DNA from 3 places in the Phyllobacterium sp. 01N428 genome. Region 2 is predicted to be linked to each of the others. Evidence: riboswitches for the same ligand, from Rfam matches in the RefSeq annotation. Region 2 holds a riboswitch; each other region holds the start of a gene.

Region 1 (4,807 bases), on a different contig from region 2:
CCCGGCGACCGAGAAGCCGACTTTCTTGCCCTTCAAATCCTTGAGGCTTTTGATCGGACCATCGGCCAGTGTCATCACCGTGTTGAGTGGTGTTTCCACCAGCGTCCCGAAGCGCACCAGCGGCAGGCCGGCGTCATGGTCGAGATAGAGATTGGGCTGGTAGTGAATGGCGATGTCGGCCTGCTTTGCCGCGATAAGGCGTGGCGGCGCGGCCGGGTCTGCTGGCGGCATCAGATTCACATCAAGACCTGCATCGGCGAAGAATCCCTTCTCGCGGGCGATGACAAGAGGGGCGTGGTCCGGATTGACGAACCATTCGAGCAGAACCGTCAACTTGTCGGCGGCTCTGGCAGGTGCGGTTGCGGCGCAGAGCGCAAGGCATATGGTGAGGATCAATGAGCGTATGCGGAACATCGGTTGTCCTTTGTTGCATCGATGAGGGAGAGGTCATGTTTCCGGCGCCCAAGGGGTAAGGCGGCGCGTCAGGGCGTCGACGAGAAAGCGCAGGATCACGGTGAGGGCGGCGAGGATCATCAGTGCCGCGAACATGGTTTCGGTCTGCATGCGGGCATTGGCTTGGAGCATGACAAAACCGAGCCCGCGCGACGAGCCGACCCATTCGCCAATCACGGCGCCGATCGGGGCAAAGACGGCGGCGACGCGCAGGCCCGATCCGAGCGAGGGCAAGGCGCTCGGAACCCGAACGAGAACAAGCGTTGCGAGCGGCGTCGCTTGCGTGAGCGAAGCCGCATCGAGCAGGTCGCGGTTGGTCCGCTGCAGGCCATCGGCAAAGGCCGACGCCACGGGAAAGAAGATGATGAGGCTTGCCATCACCACCTTGGAGGCAAGTCCAAAGCCGAACCACAGAACAAGCAGCGGCGCGATGGCAAACACCGGGAGTGCCTGCAAGACAAGAAGGAGCGGCCAGACGACATGGCGGAAGGCAGGAATGGCGGCGACGAGCAGCGCGATGACAATGCCGGCGAGCGCGCCGAATGCCAGTCCAAGCAGGATCTCGATGAGCGTGATCGATGCGTTGACGCCAAGATATTGCCGCTGTTCGACCAGTGCCGACACCACCGCAATTGGCCCAGGCAGAATGAATCGCGGAGGCTGGAACAGCCAGACCGCCACTTGCCAGCAAGCAGCGACGGCGGCAAGCGCCGCGACCATGCGAATAACGAGGCGCATGGTTGGCAGCTACCGCCGCAGTTCAAATGTCAGGATGTATGGCACGCTCTGGACTCCATTGCTTTTGAAGATCCGGTCATGCGCGAAGGTGAAGCTGAAAAGGCGCGAACTATGCTCAATTCCCGTTCCTACGCCGGCATGACCCGGATCAGGTTCAAGGGTCCAGCTCGACGCTATCTCAGCACTGTACAGTGCCCCCCTCGGAATGAAGCGATGATGGAGCGGCGCGAGATCAAAGTCAATCGCGCCGCGTCAGGTCCTAGTGGGTCAGGCGGACGTTCTCGCCATCGACCGATTTACAGGCGGCCGTGATCTTGTAGTAGAAGTCCTGGTTGGCCCAGCCGCCGCCGTCTTCCCACGCATGGCTATGGGGCGTGTTGTCACAATTCATCAGGTCGTCCAGTGGCGGCTTGGATCCCAATGGCAGTTGGACGCCATCGACGAACAGATGGTTGACCGTGTTCGGGTCGTCGGTTTTTAGCGTGGAATTGTATTTCGAATAGCCCGACTCATTTGTGGCAATGCAGTCGACGTATCGCGATTTTCCGGCGTTCTTGTCCTTGTAGCCGACATCGCAACCGTCATTTTTGATTTCCATCTTTAGGTACAGCTTGGTGTAGTCACCGAGATCGAATGTGATCGGAACATTGATATCCGGGTCTGTTTTACCGCCGCCGTTACCGTTGTAGAGGTTATGGTCGGTCGCGGTGTATTTGATGGTGCCGACAACAACGTCCTTGCCATTGCGCACGACGATGATGGAAACTTTCTTGAACCAGTAGCCCGTAACCTTGTCGATCGTGATCTTGGCCGTCGTCGGCTTCAATGGCGCCAGCGCCGTGGCGTTGACGTTGATCGGCATGTTGTCCTTGTTGAGAACATGCATGAACAGGGTGCTGGTCTGGCCGCCAAGGGTGATGGAAACCTTTTGATTTTCGGTACTGAAGTTCAAATTGATATCTTCGGCGCGCAGGCCGAGATTGGCCTGGAGGAAGGCACGTGCCCTCGCCTCGGCGGCCGCTTTGTTGGACCCGGTGAAAACCGAGGCTGCCGCAAGCGCCGCAGCGTCGGCCGCATTCTGCAGCCGCGAACGGTCATTGCTGGCGCGGCTATAATCCACGGCGAGCCCGGCAAACCCCAGGAGCGGTACAAGCAGCAAACCGAATGTGATCGCGGTTGCGCCGCGGCGGTCTTTTATGAATTGACGTAGATAGTTCATGGCCCCACTCCAGTCGATGAGCGCAACCATCAGTTGTCCGGCGTAAATGACGGCTTATGAAATTCGTTCAGATTTTCACGATCTGCCCTGGAACGGGCGTCGGTGAAGAAATGCGTCTGCAAATGGTAAATGTTTGATGAAGCTGCATTAGGCGTTTTGAACGACAGGGCGGACAAAACCCTGGCTCGCGACAAGGAGGTTGCGCGTGTAGTCCTGCGTTACATGGCGCCGGGCAAGTTCCGACGCGGTGAGCCGTTCGACCTCTGCGCCATGTTGCATTACCATCAGCCGGTCGCACATGTGCGTTACGACTGCGAGATCATGGCTGACCATGACGAATGTCAGCTTGCGGTCGCGGCGGATCTGCTCGAGAAGATTCAGCACCTCCGCCTGCACCGATGCGTCGAGCGCAGAGGTTGGCTCGTCCAGCAACAGGATCGATGGTTCGAGAATCAGGGCGCGGGCGATGGCGACACGCTGGCGCTGGCCGCCCGACAGCTGATGCGAGTAGCGGAAGCGAAAACTGGAACCGAGCCCGACCTCGTCAAGCGCCCGCAAGATGCGCCGCTCGATATCGCCGAACCCATGTACGGCGAGCGGCTCAAGGAGCAATCGGTCCACGGTCTGGCGCGGATGCAGCGAACCATAGGGGTCCTGGAACACCATTTGCACTTCGCGGTAAAAGGCCTTTGTGCGCGATGCGCCGAGCAAATTGCCATTGACCTCGATCGTCCCCGCGGTCACGGGTGCCAGACCCGCCACGGCGCGCAACAACGTCGATTTGCCCGAACCGGATTCGCCGACGAGACCGAAGGACTCGCCGGGCACCACCTCGAGGCTGACGCCGCGCAGCGCGCGAAAGCGATTGAACGTCACTTCGAGATTGTCGATCTTCAGCGCCGGCGTCATGCTGCCCACTCCGGTTTGCGGTCGAGCGTCGGCAGTGGATGCCGGTCGGCACCTATTTCAGGCATGCAGTTCAGCAGTCCCTGCGTATAGGGGTGCTTGGCATTACGCAGGTCCGTCGCGGCAATTTCTTCGACGATGCGGCCAGCATACATGACGATGACCCTGTCGCAGAACGACGAAACCAGCCGCAGATCGTGCGAGATGAAAATGAGGCCCATGCCCCTGTCGCGCACCAGATTGTCGAGAATGCCGAGCACGTCGAGCTGGACCGTAACATCGAGCGCGGAGGTCGGCTCGTCCGCAATCAGCAGTTCCGGTCCGGTGATCAGCATCATCGCGATCATCGCGCGTTGCCCCATGCCGCCCGATACTTCGTGCGGATGGAGATCGTAGACGCGCTCGGGATCGCGTATTTGGACCGCGGCCAGCATATCGAGCGCGCGTCTGCGCGCCTCGCGCTTGCTGACCTTCTCGTGGGTCCGGAGCGTTTCGACGATTTGCCTGCCGATGCTCATGACCGGATTGAGCGAATATTTCGGATCCTGCAGGATCATGGAGATGCGATTGCCGCGCAGCGCCCGCCGTTCCTTGACGGACGTCTCCAGCAGATCGATACCGTCGAAGTTCAGGGTCTTTGCGGTGATGGTTGCATGCGGCGGGGTGAGGCCCATGATGGCGCGGCCGGTCTGCGACTTGCCGGAGCCCGATTCACCGACAATGCCGAGGCGTTCGCGCCCCAGCGTGAAGGACACGCCGCGCACCGCGTTGACGGCGCCCGTGCGGGTCGGAAATGTGACGCGGAGGTCGTCAACCGTCAGCATCGTGCTCATTGGTTGTTGCCTCGCGGATCAAGCGCGTCGCGCAGCCCGTCGCCAAGAAGATTGAAACCAAGGCTGACGATGAGGATGGCAAAGCCCGGCATGGCGGCGACCCACCATTGGTCCATGATGAAACGTCTTCCCGATGCGATCATGGCACCCCACTCGGGCAAGGGTGGCTGTGCACCGAGCCCAAGAAAGCCGAGGCCAGCTGCGGTCAGGATGATACCTGCCATATCGAGCGTTACACGGACAATCAGCGACGACAGGCAGAGCGGCATGATGTGACGCAGCACGATGCGGGTCGGCGATGCGCCCATCAGCCGTACGGCGGCGATGTAATCGGAGTTGCGCACCGTCAGCGTCTCGGCGCGGGCAATGCGGGCATAGGGCGGCCACGAGGTTATCGCTATGGCGATAACGGCATTCTCAATGCCCGGCCCAAGCGCGGCGACGAACGCCAGGGCCAGGATGAGCTTGGGGAAGGCAAGGAAAATATCGGTGATGCGCATCAACACGGCATCGACCCAACCGCCGGCGTAACCGGCGATCGTACCGACGAGCAGCCCGATTGGCGCCGCTATGATCGCGACGAGGATGACGACATAAAGCGTCAGGCGCGAGCCATAGATGAGCCTTGAGAGGATATCGCGGCCCTGATCGTCGGTAC
Region 2 (4,807 bases):
GTTGTTGGTGGCAGCACCAACCAAAGCACCACCGGCACCGCCGATTGCAGCACCTGCAAGGGCGCCCTTGCCACCGTTGATTGCACCACCAGCCAATGCACCCAATGCCGCACCGCCTACGCCGTAGCCGGCGACGCGCTGATCAGAAGTGGTGCACCCGGCGGCCGAAAACGCCAGGAGTCCGGCGACTGCAATCGTGGACAAACTTTTCAACATGGAAGACCTCTCCCGTTGTTAGAACCAAATTTCAACAGCTTGCGTCCCCAATGCTGTCCTGCAACAATTGCATCTAGCGCTTTGTTTTACAAGCCGGACGCAGGTTGCAAGGCAGCAATCAGGATTGCCTTACCTGAATCGAGCGATACCCGGAGAGTTCCGCGTACCGAATTCGAGACAGTAAGCGATGAACCGAAAGAAAGTTCCATATTTTGCAGCGGCCAGCGAGCGCCTTCGATAAAAAGCCCGTGCAATGGCGAAAATGCAACAATGCTGAAGAGCGTATCTTCGGGGAAATCGAACCTGTAGGAACCTGCGACCAGCGGATGCGCTTCTTCATCACCGCTGGAGAGGATTATCTTGCGGCCCTCGGCCGCATGGGCCGTCGCCATGGTGAGATGCAGGAGCGGTTGATCGGTGCGCGAACCGCCGAACGCCCCGCATAGAACGACTTCCGTTGCGCCGAGCCGATAGGCTTCGTTGAGCGCGAGCTCGCCGTCCGTCATATCCTTGGCAGCCGGGAAAACCGAGCGGGGAACATGCGCATAACGCCGGTCCAATTCGGGCGAGGTCGAATCGAAATCGCCGAGCCAAAGCTCGGGTTCAAGACCGAGGGCTTCGGCATGTGCTATGCCGCCATCGGCCGCAAGGACGCGGGCACCGGCGACGAGGTCCCTGAGGCGATCATTGGCGTGGACGGTTCCGCCGAGAAGAATGACAAACTTGCTCATGACGCGGCCATAGCATGCGGCACCCTCGCCGCATAGCGTCGTTCAGCGTGACATGAAGCTGCCGGGCAAGGGCACGCGTGCGAACGCTAAAACCCTGTAAGCTGCAACAGCGAGATACCGTAGAATATGTAGGCCCCGATTGCCGTGGCGATGGCTATGACCACCAGCATGGCCCCATCCGTGAGTTCGAACATTTCTGCCCCCTTAGTCTTCTTATTGTTCTGAAGGGAAATCTAGCAGATTCGCGGGCGCATGGCTTCACACAAATCCGGGTTAATCAGCGCGGATTAACCGGCCCCCGACATTGCGATCGCAACCACACGCAAGACGGGCAATCGGCTTGCGCCGACCAATGTTTTTCTTTAATCTTTGCAACGCTCTAACGGGGTGCCTGCCAGAAATGACAGGCTGAGAGGCACAAGGTGAAACACCTGCCAACCCGCGGAACCTGATCCGGTTTGTACCGGCGGAGGGATTAGACGCGGCATCACAGCCGGCGCACCAATCCTTTTGAACACCAAGCTAAGGAGGCGCCGATGCGGCCGCTAACGACATTATTGAAATTTGCACTCATGATCGGTGCGCTGGCACTCGCTTTCCCGGCGGGTGCTAACGCCGAAGGCAAGCTCACCGTCTATACCTATGAAAGCTTCACCGCAGAGTGGGGCCCCGGCCCCAAGGTTAAGGAGGCTTTCGAAAAACAGTGCGGTTGCACCGTCGACTTCGTTGCCGTGACCGACGGCGTTGCCCTTCTTAACCGGTTGAAGCTCGAAGGCGCCGCAACGAAGGCGGACATTGTTCTCGGTCTTGATACGAATCTCACCTATGAAGCGGCAGCGACCGGCCTCTTCGCGCCGCACGGCATCGATACGAAGGCAGTAGCAATTCCGGGTGGCTACAAGGACGATATTTTCGTACCCTTCGACTATGGCTACTTTGCCGTGATTTATGACACGGAAAAGCTGACGACCCCTCCAGCGAGCCTCAAGGACCTCGTCGAAGGCGATCCGAAACAGAAGATCGTCATCGAGGACCCGCGTACTTCGACGCCGGGCCTGGGACTGCTCCTGTGGGTAAAATCGGTCTATGGCGACAAGGCGGGGGAAGCTTGGGCCAAGCTCAAGAACCGCGTCTTGACCGTTACGCCCGGTTGGTCGGAAGCATACGGCCTCTTCACCAAGGGTGAAGCCCCGCTTGTCCTCTCCTATACGACATCTCCTGCCTATCATGAGATCGCCGAGAAGACCGAGCGCTACAGGGCCGCGTCGTTCGCCGAAGGCCACTATCTGCAGGTTGAAGTCGCGGGCCAGACCACGACGGGTGCGAAGAACCCGCTGGCCAAGGAATTTCTTGCCTTCATGACCTCGCCCGCCTTCCAGGACGCCATCCCGGAAAACAACTGGATGTTCCCGGCGGCAAAAACCAGCACGCCGCTGAACCCGGCCTTCGACAGGCTGGTCAAGCCCGCAACGACCCTGATGTTCTCGCCTGAGGAAGTGGCCAAGAACCGCAAGGCCTGGATCGACGAGTGGCTGGCGTCGATGAGCCTGTAACGCATTGACGCCCAACACCACCCTCAAACCTTGGGCTGGGGCAATCGCCCTGGCCTTTCTCGCCCTCCTTGCGGGCGGAGCCTTGCTCGGTCTCCTGAGCGAGGCATTGCGTGGCGATGCCGAAGGCTTTGCTACATTCGACAGCTATTTGTGGAGGGTTGCTCGCTTCACCCTGTTGCAGGCCGTTCTTTCAATGCTGCTCTCGATCGCCTTTGCCATCCCGCTGGCCCGGGCCCTCCATGCCAATCCTGATTTTCCGGGGCGGCCGATGATCTTGCGCCTTTTCGCCCTGCCCCTAGCCCTGCCCGCGCTTGTCGCTGTGCTTGGCATCACCAGCATTTACGGACGCAACGGCCTTCTCGCTGCACTGCTTGCGCAATCCGGCTCTGAAATCATACCGAACATCTACGGCCTCACTGGCATTCTGATCGCCCACGTGTTCTTCAACCTGCCGCTGGCAACGCGGTTCATTCACGCCAGCCTCGACTCAATTCCGGAAGATTACTGGAAACTTTCCGCGCAGCTCGGCATGCGCGCATGGGGGCAGTTTCGCCTGATCGAATGGCCGGTTATACGGCGCAATCTTGCCGGCATTGCCGGGCTGATCTTCATGCTGTGCATTACGTCCTTCACCATCGTGCTGACGCTTGGCGGCGGGCCGCGCGCGACAACACTGGAAGTGGCGATCTACCAGGCGCTCCACTTCGACTTCGATATCGCGCGCGCCGTATCGCTGACCCTTTTGCAACTCACGTTAACAATCGCGGTACTTTTGCTCCTCAGCATCGCTGGCCGTCCTACGGAGGAGGGTTTCAGCCTGCGCACGACGGCCCGCCGCTTCGATAAGTCCTCTGCCGGTTCAAGGTCGTTGGATGCTATTCTCATTCTCGTTGGCGTGCTCTTCGTCGGCTTGCCCATGGCAGGCACCGTGGTTTCCGGTCTTTCTGCCGATCTTTCGCGTCTGCTGGGCGAAACGCAGGTGTGGCGGGCAATCCTAACCAGCCTCGGCCTTGGCGCTGGCGCCGGCCTTCTCGCAACGCTGATTTCGCTCGTCCTCGTTACGGCACGCGAGGACATCGCAAACCGCCGCCGTTACGGAACGCCCGGCATTTTTGAACGCGCCCTTGACCTTGGCGCCAGCCTCATCATGGTTGTGCCACCGATCGTCATCGGAGCGGGGTGGTTCATCCTGTCGCGCCATTTCGTCGATCCGTTCAGGCTTGCGCCGGTCATGGTCGTCAGCGTCAATGCGGCGATGGCAATTCCATTTGCATACCGCATTCTGCGACCGGCCTGGGATACGGCGGCGAGCCGCCATAACCGGCTCTGCGCGGAACTGGGCATCAGGGGATGGAACCGGCTCCGCCTCATCGACTGGCCGGTATTGCGGCAGCCCTTGTGGATTGCCTTTGCATTCGCAATGGCGCTTTCGCTCGGCGATCTCGGAACGATCGCGCTTTTTGGAAATGACGCAGTCCAGACGCTGCCCTACCTCCTGTTGCAGCGTATGGGCAGCTATCGCACTCAGGATGCGGCCGGTCTCGCCCTGATACTCGGCTGCCTGTGCCTGCTCCTGATGATCTTTGCTGACAGGGGGGCAAACCGCCTGAAGACACGCGAGGTGCGTAGCGATGGTTGAACACTCCAGTGAAGGATCGCGGCATGGCGCCGAAATCCGCCTTGAATCGGTGGATTTCGATTATGGCGAGATGGCGATGCATTTCGACCTTGTCATCGAGCCTTCCTCCATCGTTACCATCATCGGGCCGAGCGGATCGGGAAAATCGACGCTGCTCAACCTCATCGCCGGCTTCGAGCCGGCTAAGTCTGGGCGCATTTTCATTGAGGGCAAGGACATGACGCGCGCCGCCCCGGCTGAGCGGCCGGTCTCAATGGTGTTTCAGGAGAATAATCTGTTTGCTCATCTCGATGTCGCGGCCAATGTCGGACTGGGCCGTCGGCCGGATTTGCGCCTTGACGAGGCCGACCGTGCCGCAATCATGGAAGCAATCCGCAAGGTCGGTCTCGCCGGCAAGGAGCGAAGGAAGCCTGAAGCCTTGTCCGGCGGCGAGCGCCAACGCGTCGCCATTGCCCGGGCTCTTGTGCGAAAGCGGCCGGTACTTCTGCTCGATGAAGCTTTTGCGTCGCTGGGCCCGGCGCTGCGCCGTGAAATGCTTGACCTCGTCGAAACCCTGCAGCGCGAAACCGCAATGACCTTGGTCATGGTCACCCATCATCCTGACGATGCGCTGCGCATGGGGTCTACCCTGGTCTTTCTCGACAATGGCACGATCGCGGCCAAGGGGC
Region 3 (4,807 bases), on a different contig from region 2:
GCGGCTGACGGGCACATAGCTCAGTTGGTAGAGCAGCTGACTCTTAATCAGCGGGTCGTAGGTTCGATCCCTACTGTGCCCACCATTCTTTCGAAAAAAGGGCCGCATGGCCCTTTTTTCATGCACGCGAGGCAGGCTCCACCTGCCGGCAAACGCTAGAGGAGACTTCCCATGAGCATCCGTCGTATTGAAGTTGGTCCACGCATGAGCCAGGCCGTTATCCATGGCAACACGGTATATCTCGCCGGGCAGGTGGGTGGCCCGGGCAAGAGTGTTACCGAGCAGACCAAGGATGTGCTTGCGGCCGTCGATCGCCTGCTCAAGGAAGCCGGCACCGACAAGTCGAAGCTGCTCCAGGCAATTATCTGGCTCGACGACATGAAGGACTTCAGCGAGATGAACGCCGTGTGGGATAGCTGGGTCGATCCGGCCAATACGCCCGCGCGCGCAACCGGCGAAGCCAAGCTCGCAACGCCCGAATACAAGGTCGAGATCATCATCACCGCCGCTCTCTGATTCGGTTTGGCGCGCTTCAATGCTCGCCATTATTGAAGCGGCTGCGACTATCCTGCCTTAAAAGGCGGTTTCTTTGCAGCAAAGCCCGAGTAAATTGCTCGGGCAGGCTGGATTTTTGGTGCGGAAATGCATAAAGTCCGCGCTTCTCCGGATTGCCACAGGGGCAATTCTTCAAACGCTTGTCTGATTGTAGCCAATTGCTATTGCGCAAGACGAGGCAAGCATGGGTAAGGAAAACGATTGCAAGTACTCGTTCGAGACAACAATGTTGAACAGGCCCTCCGGGTCCTGAAGAAAAAGATGCAGCGGGAGGGTCTCTTCCGCGAAATGAAGGCGCGCCAGGCATTCGAAAAGCCGTCCGAGCGCCGTGTCCGTGAAAAAGCTGAAGCCGTCAGCCGCGCCCGCAAGGCAGCGCGCAAGCAGGCACAGCGCGAAGGTCTCCTGCCGGGGCCGAAGAAGAAGGAACGCCCGCCGCGTCCGAATGGCAATGCCGGTGGCGATTTCAACCGATAGTCGGTGACCGGCCCGTCCGGTCATTTTTACAGCGAGAAAACCCGCACGGCCTTGCCGGGGCGGGTTTCGTTTTTCCTGGCCCTGTATGGTCGGCCGGGATCATCGCTTGGGCGGTTTCCAGAAAGTGCCTCCTTGCGCGGCCCAACGGCCTGCCTATTCATGCAGGCATTCAGTCATGCATCATGGAGACAAGCATATGGCACTCAAGCTCAATATTATCATTGCCAGCACACGCCCCGGTCGTGGCGGCCCGGCAGTCGCAAAGTGGTTTCATGAATTTGCCGGCCAGGATGCCCGGTTTGAAACCACGCTGATCGACCTTGCCGAGATCAATCTGCCTCTCCTTGATGAACCGCATCATCCCCGCATGCAGAAGTATGAAAAGGCTCATACCAAGCGTTGGAGCAACCTCGTCGATGCGGCAGACGCAACCGTTTTCGTTACCCCGGAATATGATTATTTTGCTCCCCCATCGCTCATCAACGCTTTGATTTACCTGTCCAAGGAGTGGAATTACAAACCGGCCGGATTTGTCAGCTATGGCGGCGTATCCGGCGGCTTGCGCTCGGTCGAGTCGGTAAAAGGGCTGGTTGCGGGCTTGCGCATGATGCCGATTCCCGATGGCGTTGCAGTGCATTCGTATCAGCAGTTCATCGATGATGAAGGCGTCTTCCAGCCCACCGAATCGATGACGGGCAGCGCGGCGACAATGCTGGCGGAACTTGCCAAGTGGGCAGAGGCCCTGAAGCCGCTGCGCGCCTGAACTGACGTATTGACCCGCTTGACAACGGCGTTGCGGGCGGGTCTCTTAGAGATATTCACCAGGGGGGTCCCGACAAGGGGCTGAGATACTGCTGGCCATCGGCAAGCGCAGTGACCCGTTGAACCTGATCCAGTTCATACTGGCGTAGGGACGGTGCAAAAGTCTGCGCGGGCCAGGGATCTCCTGTTGTAGTTCGCACAAGCCTTTCATCCTTCCGGCACAGAACTGGGTTTCGCGCCTGCATGGCCATCACGCCATGCGGGCAATTTGAACTTGCGGGCGTTTTTGGAGCGTTCGCGGAGCAAAGGAACCTGATGATGACCGCAATTACTCCAATCGTTTCGACCGGCGCGCTCCCTGCATCGACCAAGGTCTACAAGCCCGGGCGCATATATGCGGATTTGCGCGTACCGATGCGCGAAATTGCCGTGCATCCAACGGCGGGCGAGCCCAACGTCACCGTCTATGATGCGTCCGGCCCCTATAGCGATCCGCTCGTGACGATCGATATTGCGCAGGGCCTGCCACGCATGCGGGAGGCCTGGCTTGAGGCGAGGGGCGACACGATTGTTTATGACGGCCGCCACGTTCTCCCCGCCGATAATGGCTTTGCGACCGGCGAACGCCTGACGCCGGCTTTCTCCGGCCTCAGCAGGCCAAGCAGGTCCAGGGATGGGCGTGCGGTTACCCAACTCGCCTATGCGCGGGCAGGCATCGTTACGCCGGAGATGGAGTTTGTCGCCATTCGCGAAAACCTTGGCCGCGAGGCGGCCAAGAGCGCGTTGGTGCGCGACGGCGAATCCTTCGGAGCGGCGATACCGGACTATGTGACGCCCGAATTCGTGCGCGACGAGATCGCGCGGGGCAGGGCGATCATCCCGGCCAATATCAACCACCCCGAACTCGAGCCGATGATCATCGGCCGCAATTTCCTCGTCAAGATCAATGCCAATATCGGCAATTCCGCTGTCACCTCTTCGATGGCCGAGGAGGTCGAGAAAATGGTCTGGGCGACGCGCTGGGGCGCGGATACGGTCATGGACCTTTCGACCGGGCGCAATATTCACAATATTCGCGAGTGGATCATCCGCAACGCGCCAGTGCCGATCGGCACGGTTCCGCTCTATCAGGCGCTGGAAAAGGTGGGCGGTATCGCCGAGGATCTGAGCTGGGAGATTTTTCGCGACACGCTGATCGAACAGGCGGAACAGGGCGTCGACTATTTCACCATCCATGCCGGGGTGCGGCTTCATTACATCCCGCTCACCGTCAACCGGGTGACCGGCATTGTCTCGCGCGGCGGTTCGATCATGGCGAAGTGGTGCCTGCATCACCACAGGGAAAGCTTCCTTTACGAGCATTTCGCGGAAATCTGCGATATTTGCCGCGCCTATGATGTCTCCTTCTCCCTGGGCGACGGGCTGCGGCCTGGGTCGATCGCCGATGCCAACGATGCGGCGCAATTTGCCGAACTCGAGACGCTTGGCGAACTTACCCGGATCGCCTGGGCCAAGGATTGCCAGGTGATGATCGAAGGGCCCGGCCACGTGCCGATGCACAAGATCAAGGAGAACATGGACAAGCAGCTCACGGATTGCGGCGAGGCTCCATTCTATACGCTAGGACCGCTGACGACAGATATCGCACCCGGCTACGATCACATCACCTCGGGCATCGGCGCGGCAATGATCGGCTGGTTCGGCACAGCAATGCTCTGCTATGTCACACCCAAGGAGCATCTCGGCCTGCCCGATCGGGACGATGTCAAGGTCGGCGTCATCACCTACAAGATCGCCGCCCATGCGGCCGACCTTGCCAAGGGCCATCCGGCGGCGAAACTGCGCGACGACGCGCTGTCGCGGGCGCGTTTCGAGTTCCGCTGGGAAGACCAGTTCAACCTGTCGCTCGATCCGGAAACCGCGCGCCTCTACCACGATGAGACCCTTCCGAAAGAAGCGCACAAGGTGGCGCATTTCTGCTCGATGTGCGGGCCGAAATTCTGCTCGATGCGTATTTCGCACGACATCAGGGCGGAGGCGCAGAAGGAAGGCATGGCGGCGATGGCCGCGAAATTCCGCGAGGGCGGCGATCTCTATATGCCGCTGGAAAATGGCGGTTGATCCATGGCGGTGCTTGTCAAAGGTGCTGGCGTTGCCGGCCTGGCGGTCGCGCATGAACTGATGGTGCGCGGTATCGAGGTGACCGTGGTCGATCCAGCGCCCGGAGGCTTAAGGGCTGCATCCTGGTATGCCGGCGGCATGCTCGCGCCCTATTGCGAAAGGGAAAGCGCCGAGCAGGCCGTCGTCGAGCTTGGACGAGGGGCGGCCGATTGGTGGGAGGAAGCACTGCCCGGCAGCGTGACCCGGAACGGCACGCTGGTCCTCGCCCCGGCGCGCGACCATAAGGAACTCGACCGCTTCGGCGCGCGCACGTCCGGCTTCGAAATGGTCGATGAAGGAGGGATCGCGGCGCTTGAGCCCGACCTTTCCGGCCGCTTTCGCAAGGGGCTTCATTTCCCCAGCGAAGCGCATCTCGATCCTCGCCATGCGCTGGTCGGTCTTGCCGCAAAGCTTGCCGCCTGCGGTGTCTGTTTCGAAACCGATCTGTCGGCCCGGTCGGGCTTCGACTGGACCATAGAATGCGTCGGCCGCGCGACGCAGGACGAGAACATTCGCGGCGTGCGCGGCGAAATGCTGCTGTTGCGCACGCCGGATGTTGCCCTGTCGCGGCCGATACGGCTCATTCATCCCCGCTTTCCCGTCTACATCGTGCCAAGGGCAGGACAGACCTTCATGGTCGGCGCAACGATGATCGAAAGCGATGCGACCGGGCCGATCACGGCGCGCTCGATGATGGAACTGCTGAATGCTGCCTATAGCCTGCATCCCGCCTTTGGCGAGGCTGAGATCGTGGAGACGGGTACCGGTATCCGGCCGGCCTATGCCGACAACCTGCCGCGCGTCGTCCGCAAAGGCAATGCAATCAGCATCAATGGACTTTTCCGCCACGGTTTCC

Evidence for each region. Region 2 has a riboswitch for thiamine pyrophosphate ahead of thiB (thiamine ABC transporter substrate binding subunit). Riboswitches for the same ligand answer to the same signal wherever they lie in the genome.
Region 1: it holds a riboswitch for thiamine pyrophosphate, as region 2 does, so the genes downstream of both, AC1DNI_RS02845 (ABC transporter permease) here and thiB (thiamine ABC transporter substrate binding subunit) in region 2, are expected to answer to the same signal.
Region 3: it holds a riboswitch for thiamine pyrophosphate, as region 2 does, so the genes downstream of both, thiC (phosphomethylpyrimidine synthase ThiC) here and thiB (thiamine ABC transporter substrate binding subunit) in region 2, are expected to answer to the same signal.

What each region holds. Positions count from the first base shown of each region.
Region 1 is NZ_JBFTRH010000001.1:602,399-607,205, reverse strand. It holds gene AC1DNI_RS02850 (ABC transporter substrate-binding protein) at 1-414, opposite strand, end outside; gene AC1DNI_RS02845 (ABC transporter permease) at 448-1,191, opposite strand; TPP riboswitch at 1,300-1,402, opposite strand; gene AC1DNI_RS02840 (TadE/TadG family type IV pilus assembly protein) at 1,451-2,410, opposite strand; gene AC1DNI_RS02835 (ABC transporter ATP-binding protein) at 2,558-3,319, opposite strand; gene AC1DNI_RS02830 (ABC transporter ATP-binding protein) at 3,316-4,149, opposite strand; gene nikC (nickel transporter permease) at 4,146-4,807, opposite strand, start outside.
Region 2 is NZ_JBFTRH010000006.1:72,619-77,425, reverse strand. It holds gene AC1DNI_RS15515 (hypothetical protein) at 1-216, opposite strand, end outside; gene AC1DNI_RS15510 (thiamine diphosphokinase) at 303-947, opposite strand; TPP riboswitch at 1,321-1,439, shown strand; gene thiB (thiamine ABC transporter substrate binding subunit) at 1,484-2,500, shown strand; gene thiP (thiamine/thiamine pyrophosphate ABC transporter permease) at 2,505-4,139, shown strand; gene thiQ (thiamine ABC transporter ATP-binding protein) at 4,132-4,807, shown strand, end outside.
Region 3 is NZ_JBFTRH010000002.1:176,928-181,734, reverse strand. It holds tRNA gene AC1DNI_RS08925 (tRNA-Lys) at 10-85, shown strand; gene AC1DNI_RS08920 (RidA family protein) at 172-516, shown strand; gene rpsU (30S ribosomal protein S21) at 757-1,029, shown strand; gene AC1DNI_RS08910 (NADPH-dependent FMN reductase) at 1,226-1,792, shown strand; TPP riboswitch at 1,843-1,961, shown strand; gene thiC (phosphomethylpyrimidine synthase ThiC) at 2,110-3,912, shown strand; gene thiO (glycine oxidase ThiO) at 3,916-4,807, shown strand, end outside.